Regions from separate parts of the Paractinoplanes abujensis genome, predicted to be linked through region 3. Evidence: riboswitches for the same ligand, from Rfam matches in the RefSeq annotation. Region 3 holds a riboswitch; each other region holds the start of a gene.

Region 1 (7,520 bases), 6.1 Mb from region 3:
CGGGTCGAAACGGGAAGTGAGCACCTGCGCCTCGGCGAAGCCGCGCAACCAGCGGGTGGGCAGCGGCACCTTGCGCTCGACGACCGGGCCGTCGAACGTGGTGACCGCCAGTTCGTCGGGGCCGACGGCCAGGTGCATCGGATCGGCCGGGCCGACCCGGGCGAGGGCGCGCTGCAGCGGCACGTTGACGTCGACATTGGTGGTGCCGTGGGCGACGATCTCGCCGTCGATGCCCGCGGGCAGCACGTCGAGCCGGGCGTAGACACCGCAGCAGCCGGAGAACGACTCGAACCGCAGCCGGTCGGAGCCCGCCGTCACCACCGGATCGAGGCTGACCGGGTCGAGCGGACGGTAATAGCGGCTGCGGGCGACCTCGGCCACCGCCAGCAGACCCGTCGCCGTCGCGGCCGGGCTCGCCAGGAAACCGGTGAAGAACCGCGGATGCGCGGCCGGCCCGCCCGAGGTCTGCAGGGTGAGATCGCCCCGGGCGAGGGCCGAGGACCCGAGATACGCGTACGCCGCTGCGCTGACCATGCCGGAGAACTTAGAGGACCCCTACGACAGTTTTTCATCGCCTACGATCGGGCCCGTGATGGCGTACGGGTCGGGGGCCTTGCTCTTCGTTGTCGGCATCTGCCTGTCGCTCGCGTGGCACGAGGCCGGGCACATGCTGGCCGCCCGCGCGTTCGGCATGAAGGTGCGGCGGTTCTTCGTGGGCCGCGGCCCGACGGTGTTCTCGTTCCGTCGCGGCGAGACGGAGTTCGGGCTGAAGGCCCTGCCGATCGGCGGGTTCTGCGACATCGCCGGCCTGACCGCGCTCGACGAGCTGAGCCCGGACGAGCAGCCGCGCGCGATGTGGCGTTATCCGGCGTGGAAACGCACGACGGTCATGCTGGCGGGCCCGGTCATGCATGTGATCCTGGCCGTGGCGATCCTCTACGCGATGGCGGTCACCGTCGGCCTGCCCAATCTGCGCCCCGTCACCGAGCCCGTCGTCGCGGCCACTTCCTGCGTCGGCGCGGTCTGCCCGGCGGCCGAGGCCGGCCTGCGACCCGGCGACCGGATCGCGTCGATCGGTGGCACGCCCACCCCGCGCTGGGCCGACGTGCTGACCGCCGTGCGGGCATCCGACGGCCCGACCCCGTTGGTCGTGAACCGTGGCGGCGAGACGCTGACCTTGAGCGTCGACGTCGCTCAGGGCCGGATGGGCGCCTCCCCGGAACCCCCGCCGGCGTACCTCAAGGGTGGCGTGGCCGAGACGGCGGCGTTCACCGGGGAGTTGATCAGCGGGTCGGTGCGCCAGCTGGCCGCCTTCCCCGAGCGCATCCCGGCCGTGGTCAAGGCGATCGGCGGCGAACGCGAAGCGGACACCCCGATCAGTATGGTCGGCGCGAGCCGGCTCGGGGGAGAGGCCGTCGAACGCGGCCTGTGGGCCACCTTCCTGCTGTTGCTGGTCAGCCTCAACCTGTTCCTGGCCGTGTTCAACCTGCTGCCGCTGCTCCCGCTCGACGGCGGTCACATCGCGGTGGTCTGGTTCGAGCGCGTCCGCGACCTGGTCCGCCGTCTGCGCGGCCGCCCGGCCGCGGGCCCGGTCGACTTCACCCGCCTGTTCCCGGCCACGATGGTGCTGATAGTGCTGGGCGGGGCGGTGATGGCGCTGACCATCACCGCCGACATCGTCAATCCGATTCGCCTGGGGTAGACGCGCGGAACAGCCGTTCCTCGTCCAAAGCGGAGGTCTGCACGACCAGGACGTCGCAAACGGCGTTGCGGACGACCCCGGCCGGCACCGAGCCCAGCAGCGCGCCCTGGGCGGCGCCCAGCCCGCGGTTGCCCACGACGATCAGGTTGGCCGGGTTGTTGCCGACCGTGTCCAGCAGCGCCTGGGCCGGGTCACCGCGCACCAGCACCTGCTCGATGTAGCGGGCCCGCTCGCGGGTCAGCCCGGTGACCGACTTGCTCAAGGCTTCCCGGGCCACCTCGATGCCGCTGATGTCGCGGTGCAGGCCGGGCTCGCTGGCGGCGGGCTCGTCGGAGGCCTCGCGATACGCGGTGACGACCACCAGACGGGCCTGGGCCGCCTGCGCCACCTCGGCCGCGCGATCCACCGCGTACAGGGAAGTGGGTGTGCCGTCGGAACCGACGATCACGCGGTCGTAGACAGTGATGCTGCGCCGGCCGCCCAGGGGCACGATCGGGGACTCGTCGGCCTCGTCGGGCGGGTTGACCCACAGCATGGCCACGGCGCCGATGCCCAGCAGCACCCCGGCCAGGATGATCGCGTTGCTGCCCTTGCCGTCCAGCCAGTGCTCGTAGATCCAGCCGAACGTGACCGTCTGCACCAGCATCGGCACCACGATCATCATGTTCAGGATGCCCATGTAGACACCCGTCCGTTTGGCCGGGACCATGCTGGCCACCATCAGGTAGGGCACGCCGACCGCGCTGGCCCAGAAGATGCCGACGCCGATCATCGGAACCAGCGCGAGATACTGGTTGTCGATGTGCGCGAGCCACACCAGTGCCAGCGCCGCCAGGCCGAGGGCGATGGCGTGCACCCGCTTGGCCCCGATCCGCTGGGCGAAGCCGACCAGGAAGAGCGCCGAAACCATGGTGACGAAGTTGTAGGCGCCGTTCTCGAGACCGCTCCACGCGATCGCGTCGTCCCAGGCCGAGCCGCCCTGCTCGGGGTTGGCGCCGAACACCGTCTCGCCCAGGCTGACCGCCAGGAACTGCCAGTAGATGAACATGGCGTACCACTGGAAGGCGAAGACGACCCCGATCTTGTGCATGGCCACGGGCATCGCGCGTACGGCGTCCGCGATCTCCCGTACGGCCGGTCCCAGCCCGCGCGGCGCGTTGGCCATCTCTTCGAGCTCGTCGTCCGACGGCTTCAATTCCCGCGTACGGGCCATGGCCGTGAGCACTGTGAGCAGGATGCACACGGTGCCGATCATGAAGCAGGCGAACATCCAGTACGGGACCCCGTTGCCCGCCTCGGTCTGCAGGGCCTCGACCTTCTGGAGCGCGAAGAGCGACACGTTGGCCAGCACGGCGCCGGCCCCGGTGAACATGCTCTGGGTCAGGAAGCCGCGCGCCAGTTGCGACTTGGGCAGCCGGTCGGAGATGAACGCCCGGTACGGCTCCATCGAGGTGTTGTTGCCCGCGTCGAGCAGCCAGAAGCAGATCACGCCGAGCCACAGCACGCCGACGAACGGGAACGCGAACAGGATGATCGCGCACAGGATCGCGCCGACCACGATGAACGGTCGTCGCCGGCCGAACCGGGGATGCCAGGTGCGGTCGCTGATCGCTCCGATCAAGGGCTGGATGAGCAGACCGGTGACGGGCCCGGCCAGGTTGAGGATCGGCAGCTGCTCGGGACTCGCGCCGATCAGCAGGAACAGCGGGTTCACCGCGGACTGGGTGAGCCCGAAGCTGAACTGCACCCCGAAGAAGCCGAGGTTCATCATCAGCAGGGCGGAGCTGGACATCAGTGGCTTGTGCTCGGCCGCCCCGGATCCCGTCGAAACCGTGTCCGACGTCGTGGTGGTCATGGGGATCCCCCTTCGACCGTGATCTGGATCACACTTGAATTCGACGCTAAACCGATCCGCGGGCACTCGCAAGCAGAGATGTCGATACGTGCGTCTGGCCGCCGTTTCCCGGCCGCGGCGTTGCTCTGCGGACGCCGTACGGCCTGTAATGAGCGCATGAGCACATGGACGACGATCGTTGTCGGCGTCGATGGGTCACCCGGCAGCCGTAAGGCCCTGACCTGGGCCGCGGCCGAGGCGGCGGACCACGGCGCCGAGCTGCTCGTGCTGAACGTGTGGGAGCACACGCTGCTGCCACCGGCGGGCGGGCCCAGCGTTTCCGAACACGCGGTGGCCGAGCCCAGCCAGGCCACCACCGAGGAGCTGCTCCAGGTGATCAAGGAGGAGCTCGGGGAGGACCCGCCGGTGCCCGTACGGGCTCAGGTCCGGCAGGGACGCCCGGCGAAGGTCCTGATCGACGAGTCGGAGGGCAAGAACCTGCTGGTGGTCGGGCATCGCGGGCACGGCGGCTTCGCGGGTCTCGTGCTCGGCTCGGTCAGTCAGCACGTCGCCGCGTACGCGAAATGCCCGGTCACCGTCGTGCGTTAACGCGGATCCCGTACGGCGCCCAGGAACAGGATCGTGCCGGTCCGCCGGTCGGAGATCGTGAACTGGAACGGGCGGTCGGCGCGGAACACGGCCGGGTTCACCTGGGCCGAGGTCGTCATGACCCCGCCCGTGACTCCGGCCGCCTCGGTACCCTTCTCGTCGACCCGGATGTACGTCTTGTGATACACCTGCTCGAGCCGTCGGCCGTCCGGTGACATCGGCCGGAAGTTCGCCCGTGCCGGGTCGAACGCGCTGGTCATGCCCATTTTCTGCAGCGGCTTGGTGAGCTGGCCGGCCCAGCGCAGCTCGAAGCGGGGCAGCGCGATGTCCTCGAAACCGCGCGGGGCCAGGCTGCCGCTCAGCGCCTGCCAGTCGGCGGCACCGGCCATCTTGCCGTCCTCAGCCAGGATGATCTCCATCCCGTAGCGCCCGTTTTCGCCGTACGGGAGACGAAGCATGCGGAAGCCGTCGCGCTCGGCATAGCCGTAGGAACCGCCCGAGTGGTGCATTGTGGGCACCGTGACCGGCCCGCCGGGAGTGGTGAACTTCTCGTCGCGCGTGATGAGGAAGATGAGGAACTCGTTCTGCCACGTCCCCAGGAAGTACACCGCATTGAGCAGTACGAGGGTGGCTTGCGCGCTGGGCAGGCCGAGGTCGCGCGCGATGCCCTTGATCCGGCCGCCGGTGTTCTCGTCGACCCAGTCGTCGATCTTCTCAGCCGTCTCCGCCGACCCCAGATCGGCGTCCTCCACGGTGCCGCCGAAGCTGTGCCGCACGAAGTCGGCGTAGTCGTCCTCGAGCGGGCCGTTGTTGTACAGCGCGTCGGACACCGACAACGTCACGTCCTCGGTGTCGGCCAGCTCCCGCAGCAGCGCCCCGACCCGCTCGTCCTGACCCTCGCGCAGACCCAGCACCCGCGCCATCTCGGCTGCGGTGTCCCCGTCGGCGCCGGCCGACACCATGGCCAGCAGCACGGACACCGACACCGGGGACGTGACCGTGTTCGCGTCCTTCTCGTCGAGCTGGGCGAACAGGTCGAAGCCGAACGTGTTGACGGCCCGGGCCACCGGGGCGGCGTCGGTCGCGACCAGCTTCACCTTGATGCGAGCGGCGTCACCGGGCACCTTGTCGCCACCACACGCGGCGGTCGCCAACACGCCACAGACCAGGACAAACGCTGCTAGGGCACGGATCACACCAGTGAGACTAGGAACGGGCCTCCAGGGTTCCCGGATCGATGAGTCGAAGTTCACGATTCGGCCCGCGGATTTGGCTGTACGGGTCGTCGCCTGGTTACCGTCGGCCGAGTCCCGCAGTCGCGGGCACCCCGGGCGGAACGCCGAATCCTGCCGCCGCCCGTGCGGAAACGAACCCAGGCATGGAGCGGGGGACCCACAAGTTCCTCGGCGCGCCGCTGTTCCCAGCCGGCGCGCCTCGGGGTGAAGCCGCCTGCGCGCGGCCGGGCAGCCCAGCCCGAACCCGACAGCTCACCTCGCAGGCGTGGAGGTAGCTCTTTCATGGCACAGATCGCTAAGAAGACCCGTGTCGCGTTCGGCCTGACGGTCGCGGGCGTCGCGGGCGCGGTGGGCCTGCTCGGCCCCGCGTCGCCGGCCCAGGCCGCGAGCGTGAACTGGGACGCCGTCGCCAAGTGCGAGTCCGGCGGCAACTGGAGCATCAACACCGGCAACGGCTACTACGGTGGGCTGCAGTTCAGCCGCAGCACCTGGAAGGCGTACGGGGGAACGAAATATGCCCCGACCGCCAACAAGGCCACCAAGGCGGAGCAGATCAAGATCGCTGAGAAGGTGCTGAAGGGGCAGGGCATCGGGGCCTGGCCCACGTGCGGCAAGAAGGGTGGCACCCCCGCCAAGCCGGTCGCGAAGAAGCCGGCCGCGCCCGCCAAGAAGCCCGCTTCCGGCAAGCACTACGTCGTGCGTTCCGGTGACACGCTGGCCTCCATCGCGGCCAAGCAGCACGTCAAGGGCGGCTGGAAGGCGCTCTACCAGCTCAACAAGACGGTGCTCAAGAGCCCCAGCCTGATCTATCCCGGTCAGCGGCTCGCCCTCTGAGTCGTCCGCGCGTCCGGCCCGGTTTGCCGATCGGGCCGGACGCGCGCGCCGCGTCCCACTGTGTGGACAGCCGGATCGGTGCCCGAATTCGCCCCGTGAGCTGCCCCGCGACAAGCTGGACATCGACCCAACTAAATGGAAACTTAAACTTTACAGGCGATTTCTCCCCGCGCCGTCCCGCGAACTGTGAGGATCTCTCGCATAGACAGACGTGGATGTCTGTACCTCGTGGGGAGGAAACACGTGAGAATTGCTGTCGCGCTGGCCGGCGCCATCGCCCTGGCCAGTGGGGGCCTGGTGGCCACCGCCACAACCGCGTCCGCCGCGCCGGTCACCCCCGGCTCGTCGCTCATCGACCAGGCCGGATCGGCGATCAAGAAGTCGGCCAAGGACCGCTACACGGTCTACAGCAACAAGAACGGCATCACCCGCTACACCCGCACCTACGACGGTTTGCGCGTCTACGGCGGTGACGTGATCATCCGTACGAAGGCCGGGAAGTTCGCCGGTGCGTCGGCCGGCCTGGCCAAACCGCTCAGCCTCGGCACCAAGCCGTCGGTCACCGCCGCCGGCGCCGCCGCCACGGCCAAGGGCCAGTTCCGGGGCACGATCACCCAGGCCGGGACGCCGGAGCTGTTCGTCGACGCGAGCAGCGGCATCGGCACGCTGTCGTGGGAGACCGTCATCACCGGCTGGCAGCCCGACGGTCAGACCCCGTCCCGTTTCCACGTCATCTCGGACGCCCTGACCGGCAAGGTCGTCGGCTCGTACGACGAGATCGAGAACATCGCGGGCACCGGGAACAGCATCTACTCGGGCCCGGTCGCGCTCGAATCGACGCCGGCCGGGGAGTCCTTCACGCTGATCGATCCCGTACGCGGTAACGGTTCCACTTGCGACATGAACAACCGCACGTCGGGCACCTGCACCACGTTCACCGACGCCGACAACACCTGGGGCACAGGCGCACCCGCCGACCGGCAGTCGGCCGCCGTGGACGCCCACTTCGGCGCCGCGGTCACGTTCGACTACTTCAAGGACGTGCACGGCCGCAACGGCATCTTCGGCGACGGGCGCGGTGTCCCCTCCCGCGTGCACTACGGCAACGCGTACGTGAACGCCTTCTGGGACGGCGCCCAGATGACCTACGGCGACGGCACGGGCAACGCCAAGCCGCTGGTCGCGCTGGACGTGGCCGGGCACGAGATGTCGCACGGCGTCACCGAGAACGTGGTGCCGGGCGGGCTCACCTACTCGGGCGAATCGGGCGGCCTGAACGAGGCCACAAGCGACATCTTCGGCAGCA
Region 2 (7,520 bases), 1.5 Mb from region 3:
GCCCCACCCCTGACCCGCCCTCCCAGGGGGCCCACCGCCACCGCAGATTGTGGTCAAAATCGTGGATCTTGGGGCGCGGCCCTGTGGACAACCCCGGACTGTGGACAACGCCCTGATCAAGGGGCTTCGGGTGTAAGGCGAGGGCCCTATATATAGGTGGCGGCCCGGCGGCACAGCAGAGCCGGCGGGCGGCACGGCGGCACGGCCGGCGGACGGCACGGCTGGCGGCGGAGCTTGGGCAGCACGGAACGGGAGGGCGCGGCCGGGGTGGCCAAGGCCGCCAGGAAGCGGAAGCGGCGCAGGACAGGGAGGCGTCGGCCGGACCGGGCGCACGCAGAGCGGACCAGACCGGCCGCGGACAGAGCAGGCTGGGCGTTGGCAGAACGGGCCCGGCCGGGCGCGGTTAGAGCGGGACCGGACGTGAAGAAACGCCGGGCCGCGTGGGGCGGCCCGGCGTTCCGGGGATGGGGTGGCGCTGGGGTGCGGTCCGGCCGCAGCAGGTGGGCAGCGGGGATGAGCGACCGGGATGGGGGAAACGTGGCGGGTCACCCGGCGCGAGGAACGGCAGCTCGGGACTGCCGGGCCGGACGCGTACGGGAGAAAGCCGACGTGGCGTGACAGCGGGACGCGCCCGAACCGGACACGTCCCGCTGAGTCAGGCTCGGCGTCAGACCAGACGGCGAACCACGTAGTTCGAGCCGATCATCTTGCGCTTCGACACCCGCGCGCCGGTGTGCGGGGAGTCGTACATGTAGCCGCTGCCGGCGTAGATGCCGGCGTGGTAACCGTACGAGCCGTTACGGAAGATGATCAGGTCGCCGATCTGCTTGCTGCCCTTGGCGACCGACTTGCCGTACTTCTGCTGCGAGTTGGCCTTGTGGGGCAGGCTCTTGCCGACTGCCTTCTTGTAGACCCACATGGTGTAGCCCGAGCAGTCGAAGCGGGAGGGGCCGGACGCGCCGTACTTGTACAGCGAGCCGACGTGCTTCTTCGCCTCGTTGATGATCTTGGTGCGAGCGGGGGCCGACTTCGGCTTGACGGTCACCGAGAACTTGCCGCCGGCCGCCGCCTTGTAGGTCGGCGTGCCCACGTAGTAGGCGCGAACCGCGCCGCTCACGTGCGGCTCGCCGGTCAGCGTGACGCTGCCGCTCTTGCCCAGCGTCTTGGCCGACAGGTTGACCCACTTGCTCTTGCGGAGCGCCTGCAGTCGCACGGTCCCCGAAGTGATCACCTTGCCGTTGGCCGGGTTGATGTACTTCGCGGTGACCTTGATCTTGCCGCCGTAGGTGACGGACCGCGTGGAGATGGAGCTGCGGACCGACGGCTTGACCTTCGCCTTGGCGGCAGCCGCCGCGGTGACGATCGGGGCCGCGCTGGCGGGCGACGGGGCGATCAGCTGGCCTGCGCAGAGGCAGAGACCCAGAGACAGTGCGATGGCGCCGGCACCGAGCGAACGGCGGCCACGGCTCGAACTGTGTTCGTGCACGGTAGAGATATCCCTCCGGCACGCCTGCGAGGTTAGCTGTCGGGTTCGGGCGGGAAGGTGTGCCCGGTCGCCGGAGCGACTTCACCCCAAGGTTCTCCGTGATCGCCACCGGAGCGGGTGGCGGCGGAGTGAACCGGAAATGGTTCCCCCGTCCCTGCCCCCGTATGCCTTTGTGGTTGTTCATGGTGCGGGTGGTCGAGACGACCGGCCCGGGGCAGGGCTCGGCGTAAGCCAGGTCGTCGCGAGTCAGGCAGCGGGTGCTGCCGGCCAGACCTTGCTACACCGATTCCGGGCGCTCTGGGGGAACCGGTTCAGTAACAGAGAGTGTTTGGCACAGTGGACAGTGTCCGATTTGTTACTAGGCGGCAAGAATTGCCATGACGACTCGTGATTGGTGAATTACCGAGGGTCGAAGGTTACGCGTGAATCAGAACACATTTTTGCTCGGAACCATTCGGGTGACGCACACCGCAATTTCACTCTTCCGCCGTTCAAACCTTTCTCACCGGCGAAAATGGTCACTGGTAAATGGCTGGGCCGGAGGGTGGGGAGGAGACGGCCGGCCGGGTGTCCGGAACCGGATGCTCGGCAACTCGACGTGACAGCCGGGTCCGGTACGCTCGTCTCCCGTGACGGACGGGAAAATGCCCCTGCGGGCCAAGGTCGCGACGTCGGTGTCGAAGACGGCGGCCGCACTCTCCAGGGCCGCCGGGCGCGGCGACGGCTCGGTCATCGGCGGCTGGATCGGTCTGAAGATCGACCCTGATCTGCTGCGCAACCTGGCCGCCGGGCGCGCGATCGCGCTGGTGTCCGGCACCAACGGCAAGACCACCACGACCCGGCTGGCGGCGGCCGGCCTGGGCGTGCTCGGCCCGGTGGCCACCAACTCGTTCGGCGCCAACATGCCCACGGGGCACACCTCGGCCCTGGCCAAGGCGGGCTCGACCCCGTTCGCGGTGCTCGAGGTCGACGAGCACTACCTGGCCCGGGTGATCGACGAGACCAACCCGCGCGTGGTGGCGCTGCTCAACCTCTCGCGCGACCAGCTCGACCGGGCCAAAGAGGTCGCGATGATGGCCCAGATGTGGCGCACCGCGCTGGCCGGGCACCCCGACATCTCGGTGGTGGCCAACGCCGACGACCCGATGGTCGTGTGGGCGGCCCGGGGCTCGTCGCACATCACCTGGTTCAGCGCCGGCCAGCGCTGGACCGACGACTCGGTGGTGTGCCCCGAGAGCGGCGACCCGATCGAGCGGGCCAACGGCGACTGGTGGTGCACGGGCTGCCCGCTGCGCCGCCCGCAGGCCCAGTGGCGCGTCGAGGACGACGGCGTCATCGACCCCCGCGGCGACTGGCACCTGGTCAAGCTGCAGCTGCCGGGCACGGTCAACCTGGGCAACGCGGCCACCGCGCTGGCCGTGGCGGCCGAGTTCGGCGTGCGGCCCATCGAGGCGCTCCCCCGGCTGGCCACGGTGGCCTCCATCGCCGGGCGGTACGCGCAGGTCGACCGGGACGGCCGCAACATCCGCCTGCTGCTGGCCAAGAACCCGGCCAGCTGGCTCGAGGCGTTCGACATGGCCGAGCAGGCGCCGACGCTGCTCTCCATCAACGCCCGCGACCCCGACGGTTTCGACACCTCGTGGCTCTACGACGTCGATTTCTCGCCCCTGCACGACCGGCCGGTGCTGATCACCGGCGAGCGGGCGTTCGACCTCGCCGTACGCCTCGAGGTGAACGGAATCGGTTTCCGGCACGTGTTGAGTTTCGAGGAGGCGCTCCGGTCGGTGCCGCCGGGCCGCCTCGAGGTGATCGCCAACTACACGGCGTTCCAGGACATCCGAGCGGAGTTGGACCGTGTCAACTGAGAGCGTCCTGCGCATCGTCTGGATCTATCCGGACCTGCTCTCCACGTACGGGGACCGGGGCAACCTGCTGATCCTGGGCCGGCGGGCGGCCATGCGCGGCATCCCCGTCGAGACGTATTCCGTACGCTCCGACCAGCCCATGCCCTCGACAGCCGACATCTATCTGATCGGCGGCGGCGAGGACGGCCCGCAGGCCCTGGCGGCCCAGCGGCTGATCACCGACGGCGGCCTGCACCGGGCGGTCAACCAGGGCGCGGCCGTGCTGGCCATCTGCGCGGGTTACCAGTTGTTCGGTCACTCGTTCTTCGCCAAGGGGGCCAAGTGCCCCGGCCTGGGGCTGCTCGACCTGCATTCCGACCGCGGCGAGACCCGTGCGGTGGGTGAGATCCGGGGGGACATCGACCCGCGGCTGGGCCTGCCCCCGCTGACCGGTTTCGAGAACCACGGCGGGCGTACGCACCTCGGGCCCGGGGTGGCGCCGCTCGCCCGGGTGACGGCCGGGGTTGGCAATGACGGGCAAACCGAGGGAGCCTGGCACGGGAAGATCCTGGGCACCTACTCGCACGGCCCGGCTTTGGCTCGCAACCCAGCTATAGCCGATCTGCTACTGCGTTGGGCGATCGGCGCGGATAGTCTTTCCCCGGTCGACGACACCTGGCCCGACAAACTGCGAGCGGAACGCCTCGCCGCAGCCGGCTCCTGAAACAGACCCGACGAGCAAGGGACGGTACGCCTGCATGACTGACATCCTGATCGCCCCGCGGGGCGTGAATCTCGCGGCGGATACTCAGGTTTCTCAGCCCCAGCAGACCACCGGCGAAAAGTCCGAGATGGGCTGGAAGCGCCGACTCGTCCGGTTCGGCGTTCTCGGTGTCGTCGTCGGGGGCATCGCGGCCGCGGCCGCGGTGCTGCCGATCCGCGAGATCGCCGACACCGTCGCCGCCCTCGGCCCCGCGGCCGCCGTCGGCATCGCGGTCATCGGCGGTCTCCTGCTCTCGGTGCTCGTCCCCCGCACGGCGATCACGCTGGCCTGCGGCGCCCTGCTGGGTGCGGCCACCGGCGCGGCGACCGCCCTGGCCGCGGCCGTGATCGCGGCCGCCGCCACCTACTACGCGGGCCGCTGGGTCGGCCGGGGCGCGCTGGCCGCCCGCTCCGGCGGCAAGCTCGACCGTCTCGACGGCTGGCTCAACCGTCGTGGCCTCTCGGCTGTGCTGCTCGTCCGGTTCCTGCCGCTGGCCCCGTTCGGCCTGGTCGGCTACGCGTACGGCACCACCAGCGTCTGCCGCAAGCGTTACCTGCTGGGCACCACGCTGGCCTCGATCCCGTCGGCCATCTCGTACGCGGTGATCGGCGCGGCAGTCGTCAAGCCGGGCGAGATGAGCCCGCTGTCGCTGGCCCCGGCCCTCATCGGTTTCACCCTGACCACCAGCATCGTCCTCTGGTGGAAGCGCTCGGCCAAGAAGGCCGCCGCCACAGCAGCCTGATCAACGGAAAAGGCCCACCTCGGACGAGGTGGGCCTTTTCCGTGTTCGGAGGGCGTCAGACGACGACGCTGACCAGGCGGCCCGCGACGACGATGACCTTCTTGGGCGTCCGCCCGGCCAGTGCGTCCACCACGGCGGCCAGCGCCTGCTCGCGCACCTCGGCCTCGGGGGCCGACGGCGACACCTCGACGCGCGCCTTGACCTTGCCGTTGATCTGCACCGGATACGTGATCGACTCGGCCACCAGCTGCGCCGGGTCGGCCACCGGGAAGTCGGCGTAGGCCAGCGTGCCCGCGTGCCCCAGTTTGCCCCACAGCTCCTCGGCCAGGTGCGGCGCGAACGGCGACAGCATCAGCAGCAGCGGCTCGACCGCCTCCCGCGACGCCGACGGCAGCGGGGTCAGCGTGTTGGTCAGCTCGATCAGCTTCGCGATGGCGGTGTTGAAGCGCAGCTCGTCCAGGTCCTCGCGGACGCCCGCGATCGTCCGGTGCAGCGTCTTGCGCACCGCCGGTTCCAGCGGCTCGTCCCCCACCCGTACGGCTCCGGTCTCCTCATCGACCACCAGACGCCACACGCGCTGCAGGAACCGCTGCGACCCCACGACCGCCCGGGTCTCCCACGGGCGGGAGACGTCCAGCGGGCCCATCGCCATCTCGTAGACCCGGAACGTGTCCGCGCCGTACTGCTCGCACATCTCGTCGGGGGTGACGACGTTCTTCAGCGACTTGCCCATCTTGCCGTACTCGCGGAAGACCTCCTGGGTGTTGCGGTAGTAGTACCGGCCGCCCAGCTCCTCCACCTCCTCGGCGGGCACGATGACGCCGCGCTCGTCGCGGAACGCGTACGCCTGGATGTAGCCCTGGTTGAACAGCCGGCGGAACGGCTCGAACGACGAGACGTGCCCCAGGTCGTACAGGACCTTGTGCCAGAACCGGGCGTACAGCAGGTGCAGGACGGCGTGCTCGACACCGCCGACGTACAGGTCGACACCACCGCAGTCGCCGTCGCGCTGCGGGCCCATCCAGTACGCCTCGTTGTCCGCGTCGACCAGCGCCTTGTCGTTGTGCGGGTCCAGGTAGCGCAGCTCGTACCAGCAGGAACCGGCCCACTGCGGCATGGTGTTGGTCTCGCGGGTGTACGACTTCAGGCCGTCGCCCAGGTCCAGCTCGACGTTGACCCAGTCCTTCTTGCGCGACAGCGGGGTCTCGGGCTCGCTGTCCGCGTCGTCCGGGTCGAACGTGCGGGGCGAGAAGTCGTCGACGTCGGGCAGCACGACCGGCAGCATCGACTCGGGCAGCGCCACCGGCAGGCCGGTCTCGTCGTAGACGATCGGGAACGGCTCGCCCCAGTAGCGCTGCCGGCTGAACAGCCAGTCGCGCAGGCGCCACGTGGTCGCGCCCTTGCCGTGGCCGTGCTGCTCCAGCCAGGTGATCATCTCGGCCTTGGCCTCGGCGACGCCCTTGCCGTCCAGCCAGTCACTGTTGATCGCCACACCCTCGCCGGTGAAGGCACCCTCAAAATCGTCGGGAGCTTTCACCGTACGGATGATGGGCAGCTCGAAGACCTCGGCGAACTCCCAGTCGCGGGTGTCCTGGCCGGGCACCGCCATGATCGCGCCGGTGCCGTAGCCGGCCAGCACGTAGTCGGCGATGAAGACCGGCACGTCCTTGCCGTTGACCGGGTTGGTCGCGTACGCGCCGGTGAAGACGCCGGTCTTCTCCTTGCCCTCGGTGCGCTGCTCCTCGGTCTTGGCCGCGGCGGCCGCGCGATAGGCGGCGATCGCCTCGCCGGGCGTGGCGGCGCCACCGGTCCACTTCGCGTTCGTGCCGGTCGGCCAGTCCTTCGGCGCGATGCGGGAGACCAGCTCGTGCTCGGGCGCCAGCACCATGTAGGTGGCGCCGAACAGGGTGTCGGGCCGCGTGGTGAAGACGGTGATCTTGTCAGCGCCGACCGTGAAGTCGACGTGGGCCCCGCGGGACCGGCCGATCCAGTTGCGCTGCATCAGCTTGACCGGCTCCGGCCAGTCCAGCGTGTCCAGGTCCTCGACCAGGCGATCCCCGTACGCGGTGATCCGCATCATCCACTGCTTCAGGTTGCGCTGGAACACGGGGTAGTTGCCGCGTTCGCTGCGCCCGTCCGGCGTGACCTCCTCATTGGCCAGCACCGTGCCCAGGCCGGGGCACCAGTTGACCGGGGCCTCGCTGACGTAGGCCAGGCGGTGGTCGTCGATCAGCTGCCGGCGCTCGACCGGTGACAGCTCGGCCCAGGTCTTACCGGGCGTGGGACGGGTGCCGGACTCGAACTCCGCGATCAGGTCCGCGATCGGGCGGGCCTTGCGGATCGTGGTGTCGTACCAGGAGTTGAAGACCTGCAGGAAGATCCACTGCGTCCACCGGTAGTACTCCGGGTCGGTGGTCGCGAACGAGCGCCGGTCGTCGTAGGCCAGGCCCAGGCGGCGCAGCTGGTTCTTGTAGCGCTCGACGTTGGCCGCCGTGGTGACCGCCGGGTGCGTGCCGGTCTGCACCGCGTACTGCTCGGCGGGCAGGCCGAAGGCGTCGAAGCCCATCGGGTGCAGCACGTTGAAGCCGGCCATGCGCTTGTACCGGGTGTAGCTGTCGGTGCCGATGTAGCCGAGCGGGTGCCCGACGTGCAGGCCCGCCCCGGAGGGGTACGGGAACATGTCCT
Region 3 (7,520 bases):
GCCTCACCGCGGCCAACGTCTTCGGCGTGCCGCTGATCACCAGCCTCGGACAGGCCGCGGGCTGGCGCATGGCCTACCTGGCCGTGGCCGGCGTCTTCGCCCTCACGCTGCTCTTCGTGCTGTTCACGGTGCCCGAGGTGGCCCCCGCGGCGGACGGCTCGCCCCGGGCCGAACTGGGCGCTTTCCGCTCCCCCCAGGTCTGGCTGGCGGCCGCGGTGGCCGCGGTCGGTTTCGGCGGTTTCTTCGCCGTGAACAGCTACATCGCCCCCGTCACGACCCACGTGACCGGCCTGCCCGAGTCGTACGTGCCCTGGGTCCTGGCCGTGATGGGCATCGGCATGACGGTCGGTAACGCTCTGGGCGGCGTGGCGGCCGACCGCAACCTGCGCCGCAGCATCCTGCTCGGCTTCGCCGCCATGATCGCCACGGTCGCCCTGTTCGGCGTGGTCGCCCGCAACCCGATCGGCCTGTTCGCGGCGGTGTTCCTGGTCGGCGCGGCGGCCCTGTTCATCGGCCCCGCGCTGCAGGCCCGCCTGATCGCCGTGGCCCCCAGGGCCCAACTGATGGGCGCGGCGGTCAACCAGTCCGCCTCCAACATCGCCAACAGCGCGGGGGCGGCCCTGGGCGGCATCACCATCGCCGCCGGCTGGGGTTACCTGTCCGCCGCCTGGATCGGCGTCCTGCTGGCCGCCACGGGGCTGCTGCTGGCCGTCCTGAGCTTCCGCCTGGACCGCCGCGACCCGGTCACCGACGAAGCCACCAAGCTGGAGCCGGCCGCCGCCTGAGCCTCAGGCGGCACGCCCGAGTCGGTGGCCGGCCATCTCCAGGATGCCGTCGCCCACGCGCACCGGCGTGTGCAGGCCGGAGACGTCGCTCAGGGTCAGCAGGCCGTCCTCGAGCCGGTAGGTGCCGCGGGCCGGGCGCTTGCGACCGAGGACCTTTCCCGCGTACGTTCCGTCGGTCTTGATTTCCAGACGAACCGCGCCATCCGCGCTCGACCAGGAGCCGACCGGAGCTGTCATGACCGGCCGGGTGTTCGTGTCGCCCGGCACGAGGCCCACGGCGAGCGCCAGAAGCGCACCGGCGTCCAGATCGGTGGTGTCGACGTGCTCGTAGCGCATGGCAGCTCCCGCGGAAATGGTGGAGCCCCTACTTTCGGCAGGTTCACCGCCGACCCGACCGGGCCGTCCGGTGCGACCGGGTTGTTTTCAGCTGTGGCGCAGCGCGGCCGTGACCGCGGTCATCAGCTTCTCGAGGTATTCCGGGTCGGGCTTGGAACGCGAGACGGCCAGCCGCCAGTAGAGCGGGCCGAGGATCAGGTCGACCGCGACGTCCGGGTCGGTGTCAGCGGGCAGTTCGCCGCGGGCCACAGCCTGGCCGACCAGCTTTTCCCCGACGGCCTGCTGGTGGGTGCGCAGGGCCGTCTGGAGGGTCTCGGCGATCTGCGGGTTGCGGGCGGCCTCGGCCATCAGGTCAGGAATGATCTGGGAGGCGATCCGGTGTTGCAGGGCCCGGCTCACGATCATCATGATCAGCTGGAGGTCGCCGGCGAAGCTGCCGGTGTCGGGCAGCGGCACGCTGCGGCCGGCCACGTCGGAGACGATTTCGAGCACCATCTCGAGCTTGTTGCTCCAGCGGCGGTAGATCGCGGTTTTGCCGACGCCGGCGCGGCGCGCCACGGCCTCGATGGAGAGCCGGCCGTAACCTACCTCGGCCAGCTCGTACATCACCGCGTCGCGGATCGCTACGGTGATGTCGGTCCGGAGCACCGCCGCCCCGGCGGGTGCACGCTTTGCTGTCGCCACGTAATCACTATACGCCAGGACGTTACGGTTGCGTTCCGCCCTTCGGTCGGATAACCTTCCCGGCACGTCGATACGAAGCCGTTCCATCGGCCGAGGCTTGACATGCTGATTGAGTGTTCTCGCCTAAAGAACCAGGGCCCGGTTCCCCGCACGGGCCGACGAGATCGGAGCACCACCCCATGGCTCAGACGGCGGTTGCCGACTCCGATACCGGGCCATCGCTCACCGAGCTGGCCCGCCGGAGCGGCCTGACCAAGGCAGGGCGCCTGCCCAGCCTGCCGGAATACACCAGGCACCTCTGGTCCTACCGGCACTTCATAGCCGCCTTCGCCAACGCGAAAGTGGGCGCGTCGCTGGGCAGCACCAAGCTGGGCGTTGTCTGGCAGCTCCTGACCCCGCTGATCAACGCCGGCGTCTACTACGTGATCTTCGGTGTTCTGATCAACACCAAGCAGGGCGTGGACAACTTCATCGCGTACCTCTGCGCCGGTGTTTTCATCTTCGGATTCACCCAGACGGTGGTGCAGGCGGGCTCGCAGTCGATCACGGCCAACATGGCACTCATCCGGGCGCTGCACTTCCCCCGGGCCAGCCTGCCGATCGCGGTCACCCTGGTCGAGGTGCGCAACATGGTGGCCTCGGTGGTCGTGCTCGTCGCGATCGTACTGGCCACCGGCGAGCCGATCACTGTCGAGTGGTTGTTGCTGCTTCCGGCCCTGCTGCTGCAGACACTGTTCAACGCCGGGCTGGCCCTGTTCACGTCGCGCCTGATCGCCAAGGTCACCGACATCCGGCAGCTCATCCCCTACATCCTGCGGATCTGGATGTACGGGTCGGCAGTGCTCTACCCGGTGACGTTCTTCGCCGAGCGGCTGCACGGCTGGCAGCTCGCGCTGGTCGAGGCCAACCCGCTGCTGATCTTCATCGAGCTGGTCCGGCACGCACTGATGGAGAACGTCGAGCTGGCGCAGCCGGCGCCGCTGCTGTGGATCCAGGCGGTGATCTGGACGGCGCTGGTGAGCTTCGGGGGTTACGTCTACTTCTGGCGCGGAGAGAAGGGCTACGGCCGTGGCTGACACTCGGGAACCCACCGTCATCGCGGACAACGCGCACATCGTCTACCGCATCTACGGCTCGGTCGCGCCGGGCGCGAACACGCCGCTGGCCAGCCTCAAGCGCATCGTCACGGGCAAGAAGAGCGCCGCCGTACGGGAGGTGCACGCGGTCAAGGGCGTCAGCTTCGTGGCCTACAAGGGCGAGGCGATCGGCCTGATCGGCACCAACGGTTCGGGCAAGTCGACGCTGCTGCGGGCGATCGCCGGGCTGCTCCCGGTCGAGCGCGGAGGCGGCATCTACGCGGCTGGTCAGCCGTCGCTGCTGGGTGTGAACGCGGTGCTGATGAACGAGCTCTCCGGCGAGCGCAACGTCGAGCTGGGTTGCCTGGCCATGGGCATGTCACCGGCCGAGGTGAAGAAGGAAGCGGCCGGCATCATCGAGTTCTCCGGCATCAACGACCGGGGCGATTTCAGCTCACTGCCGATGAAGACGTATTCGTCGGGCATGGCGGCCCGGCTGCGCTTCTCGATCGCCGCGGCCAAGAAGCACGACGTGCTGCTGATCGACGAGGCGCTGGCCACCGGTGACGCCAAGTTCCGCAAGCGCAGCGAGCAACGGGTGCGTGACCTGCGCAAGGAAGCCGGCACGGTCTTCCTGGTGAGCCACAGTGAGCAGTCGATCCGCGACACGTGCGAGCGCACCATCTGGCTGGAGTCCGGCGTGATCCGGGCCGATGGCCCGACCGAGGACGTGATGAAGGAGTACGAGACCTACGTCAACAAGTAGGTGGGTAGGTCTCGCACTCCGGGGACTTACCTGACCGACAAGTGCACGTGGTTCGTGTGGTCGCTCGAGGGGTCGCCGTTGCCCCTCGAGTACGCCTTCCAGCCGCTGGACGGCAACCAGATGCGTTTGAACCAGATGACGTAGAGCACGCCCAGCCGGTCCGAGTTGTTGATGAAGTAGTTGGCCAGGTTGGTCCCGTACGTCTTGTCACCACCCGACGCGACGCCGCCGAAACCCTTCTTCTCGGCCGCGAAGTCGCACGCCTGCCCCTTGGGGTGCTCGCCGCTGTTCTGCTCGCGGAAGCACGCCACGTAGCGCGTGAAGCCGTCCGCCTGGGCCTGCTTGAGCGCGTGCAGGGTCCGCGGCGTCAGGCAGCCGCTGGTGGTGGGATCGTTCTCGGAGCAGCTCTCGTCGGGCAGCGAGCCGTCCTTGTTACGCGGGGCGGGGGTGGCCTTGTCGCTGGACCCGCCGTCGGTCGACTCCGGGGCGTCCTCGCCGGTCCGGTCCGAGCCGCCGGTGTTGGCCGCCTTGAGCGCGTTCTCGGCCTGCACCTTGCGCTTGGCCATCGTGTTGACGTGCCCCTGCTGCTTGCGCACCTCGGCGTCGATGGCCAGCTTGGCCTTCCGCTGGCCGTCACGGGTGGCCTTGAGGTCGGCCACCACCTGGTTCTCGCGCACCGCAACCGTTTCGAGCGTCTCGGCGCGGTCGAGGAAGCCGCCGCCCGACTCGGCGCCGAGCAGCGCCGTCATCGGGCCGAGCCGGCCGGTCCGGTACGACTTCTGGATGATCTCGTCGATGGCTGCCTGCCGGGGGGCCAGGTCGGCGTCGAGCTCCTTGAGCTTGGCGGCGAGCTGGGCCTGCCGGGTCTTGGAGCGGGCCAGGGCCTCCTTGGCCTCGACGAAGCCCTTGGAGGCAGCCTCGAGTTGCTGGATCAGGGACTTGGGGGCGCCCTCGCCGTCGTCGCCGTTGTCACCCGGCGCCGCGGCGGCCGGTCCGGCCACCGCCAGGGTCAGCCCGGAGAGCGCGACGAGCAGGGCCAGCAGGGCCGCCGTTCGTCGCCGGACAGTCTTGTGCCGCACACCTGTTCCTTCCGTCGGCCGCCGACCGAGTTAGCTGACGGGTTCGGGACGGAAGTAATCCCTACCGCTGGTTAGCGGATTCACCCCGGAAAGATTGGTTCCCCGGTTCGCCCGGCAGGGCGATTAGGCGGCGGTCTCCTTGGGGGTGGAGACCGCCCCGACCATACCGACTTCATCACGAGATCGACAGTTATCACACGCGCTGCATTTCACCGGCGACGCCCCGTCACGGCAATTACAGAATGTGTTCGAGTGACTACTAAATTGCTCATTCTCTGGTCCTGAAGGAGCGCGAACTCTCGGGTAAACTAGCCGCCGGTTCTGCCGCCGTGGCGCCGCCCCCGAGGTGCCGGCAGACCACCGCCCAATCGCCGCGAGGCGAGCCGGGGAACCAGGTCAGTGGGGTGCATCCGCGCAAGCGGTAGGGATCGCTTCCGTCCCGAACCCGTCAGCTAACCCGGTCGGCGGTTTACCGGAAGGAACTGCATTGACCGTACGACCCCGCCGGTGGCTGATGCTTGCCCTGGCGCCGATCGTGGCCCTGTCTTTCCTGGCCGTGCCCTCCTCGCCGGCGCTGGCCGAGCCCGGCGACGACACCGCTCCGAGCGAGGGCAGCGCGGGTGACACGGTGGGCAAGAACGCCACCCTCGACGATGTGATCGAGTCCTCGAACCGGCGTTTCGTCGCGGCCCAGGCCGCCGTGACGAAATCCACAGCCGAGCAGAGGCGGCTCGCCAAGGAGATCAGACTGGCTGAAGGCAAGCGTCTCGCGCTGCTCCCCGAGGTCAACGCGATCGCCGGCCAGCAGTATCGAACTGGCCACCTGGGGGCGGCCAGCTTCCTGCTGGGCAGCCAGAACTCCGACGACTTCCTGGCCAAGGCGGTCTCGCTCGAAGAGATCAACGCGATGCAGGACCGCAAGCTGGCCGAGCTGAACAAGGTCATCAACGAGGTCAACACCAAGAAAGCCGCGCTCGACGCCGAGGTCAAGAAGCGTAAGACCAACCTCGTGGCCATGAGCAAGCAGAAGAAGGCGGCCAACGACGCGCTCGCGCTGGTCGGCGGCGAGAGCCTCACCCACGGCATCGTGCTGGCCAAATCGCCGGCCGCTGCTCCCGCGCCGCGCAATTCCGACGGCGGTTTCTCGCCCGAGGGTTGCAACGTCCAGGACGAGACCACGAGTGGCTGCGTGACGGCCCGCACAATGCACATGTACAAAGAGGTGAAGAAGGCCGGCTTCAATCGGTTCGTCGGCTGTCACCGCAACGGCGGGCCGTTCGAGCACCCGAAGGGCCGGGCCTGCGACTGGTCGTTGCAGAAGCGCGGCTTCGCACCCGCCCACAATGCCGATACCCGCACGTACGGCAACAACCTGATGGCTTTCCTGGTGCGTAATGCCGACAAGCTCGGCATCTATTACGTGATTTGGTACAAGCAGATCTGGTTCCCGGCCAGCGGCTGGAAGTCGTACAGCGGTCCGAGCGACCACACCGACCACGTGCACGTGTCGATGCTCTGACGACAGACCTGCGCAGAAGGGCCCCGGGGTGAACCCCGGGGCCCTTCTTCCATGCCAGGCGTCAGCTGGTCATGCGCCGCACCGGGGCGCGTCCGACCGGCTGGCTCGGGGCCGGGCCGACCGGGTGCGCCGGCGGGATCGGCACGGTCACCGGCTTGACCTGGGTGACCTCCACGTCCTTGCCGTGGTGGTTGACGACCAGGCGGGCCGAGCCGCCGCCGTTGCGCAGCGAATACGTCACCTCGTCGGCGGTCACGTTCACCCGCAGCCGCAGCCCGCGCCAGAGCAGCGAGAACTCCAGGTTGTTGATGCGGCTGGGCAGACGCGGGGCGAACGACAGCTGCCCGTTGAAGTCGCGCATGCCGCCCAGACCGGCCACCAGCGAGATCCACGTGCCGGCCAGCGAGGCGATGTGCAGACCGTCCCGCGAGTTCTGGTGGAGGTCGTGCAGGTCCATCAGGGCGGCCTCGCCCAGGTAGTCGTGCGCCAGTTCCAGGTGACCCACCTCGGCCGCCAGCACGGCCTGGACGCAGGCCGACAACGACGAGTCCCGGACCGTACGCGCGTCGTAGTAGGCGAAGTTGCGCGCCTTCTCCTCCGGCGTGAACGCGTCACCGCGGATGTACATCGCCATGACCAGGTCGGCCTGCTTGACCACCTGCTTGCGGTACAGGTCGAAATACGGGTAGTTGAGCAGCAGCGGGTACGCCTCGGGCGGGGTGTTCTCGAAGTCCCACTCCTGCAGCCGGGTGAAGCCCTCGGACTGCTGGTGCACGCCGAGCTCCCGGTCGTACGGGATGTGCACCGCGGCCGCCGCGTCCCGCCAGCTCGCCGTCTCCTCGTCGTCCACGCCCAGCTTGCGGGCCAGGTCGGGGTGGCGCTTGGCAGCGTCGGCGGCCGCCAGGAAGTTCTGCTGGGCCAGCAGGTTGGTGTAGATGTTGTCGTTGACCACGGCGGTGTACTCGTCGGGGCCGGTGACGCCGTCGATGTGGAAGCGGCCGTGCCGGTCGTGGTGGCCCAGCGAGCGCCACAGTCGCGCCGTCTCGACCAGCAGCTCGAGGCCGACCTCACGCTCGAAGTCGTAGTCGCCGGTGGCCTGCACGTAGCGGCGGACGGCGTCGGCGATGTCGGCACCGATGTGGAAGCCCGCAGTGCCGGCCGGCCAGTACGCCGAGCACTCCTGCCCGCGGATCGTGCGCCACGGGAAGGCCGCCCCCTGCAGGCCGAGCGTCTGGGCCCGCTCCCGGGCCAGATCGAGCGTGGAGTGCCGCCAGC

What was found. A riboswitch is a leader RNA that binds a small molecule or an ion and turns the genes downstream of it on or off. The one in region 3 is predicted to bind cyclic di-AMP.
Region 1: another riboswitch for cyclic di-AMP. It lies ahead of BKA14_RS01055 (LysM peptidoglycan-binding domain-containing protein); the one in region 3 lies ahead of BKA14_RS29195 (coiled-coil domain-containing protein).
Region 2: another riboswitch for cyclic di-AMP. It lies ahead of BKA14_RS22235 (C40 family peptidase); the one in region 3 lies ahead of BKA14_RS29195 (coiled-coil domain-containing protein).

The regions. Positions count from the first base shown of each region.
Region 1 covers NZ_JACHMF010000001.1:302,191-309,710, forward strand. Annotated here, with positions in the region: gene BKA14_RS01030 (SWIM zinc finger family protein) at 1-534, opposite strand, end outside; gene BKA14_RS01035 (M50 family metallopeptidase) at 593-1,702, shown strand; gene BKA14_RS01040 (universal stress protein) at 1,680-3,557, opposite strand; gene BKA14_RS01045 (universal stress protein) at 3,714-4,145, shown strand; gene BKA14_RS01050 (serpin family protein) at 4,142-5,302, opposite strand; cyclic di-AMP (ydaO/yuaA leader) riboswitch at 5,503-5,660, shown strand; gene BKA14_RS01055 (LysM peptidoglycan-binding domain-containing protein) at 5,663-6,214, shown strand; gene BKA14_RS01060 (M4 family metallopeptidase) at 6,458-7,520, shown strand, end outside.
Region 2 covers NZ_JACHMF010000001.1:4,932,907-4,940,426, forward strand. Annotated here, with positions in the region: gene BKA14_RS22235 (C40 family peptidase) at 668-1,486, opposite strand; cyclic di-AMP (ydaO/yuaA leader) riboswitch at 1,493-1,671, opposite strand; gene BKA14_RS22240 (MurT ligase domain-containing protein) at 2,131-3,351, shown strand; gene BKA14_RS22245 (type 1 glutamine amidotransferase) at 3,341-4,054, shown strand; gene BKA14_RS22250 (TVP38/TMEM64 family protein) at 4,089-4,835, shown strand; gene leuS (leucine--tRNA ligase) at 4,891-7,520, opposite strand, start outside.
Region 3 covers NZ_JACHMF010000001.1:6,388,720-6,396,239, forward strand. Annotated here, with positions in the region: gene BKA14_RS29170 (MFS transporter) at 1-785, shown strand, start outside; gene BKA14_RS29175 (hypothetical protein) at 789-1,121, opposite strand; gene BKA14_RS29180 (TetR/AcrR family transcriptional regulator) at 1,209-1,805, opposite strand; gene BKA14_RS29185 (ABC transporter permease) at 1,985-2,881, shown strand; gene BKA14_RS29190 (ABC transporter ATP-binding protein) at 2,874-3,647, shown strand; gene BKA14_RS29195 (coiled-coil domain-containing protein) at 3,674-4,726, opposite strand; cyclic di-AMP (ydaO/yuaA leader) riboswitch at 4,730-4,866, opposite strand; cyclic di-AMP (ydaO/yuaA leader) riboswitch at 5,078-5,210, shown strand; gene BKA14_RS29200 (coiled-coil domain-containing protein) at 5,214-6,245, shown strand; gene BKA14_RS29205 (glycoside hydrolase family 65 protein) at 6,307-7,520, opposite strand, start outside.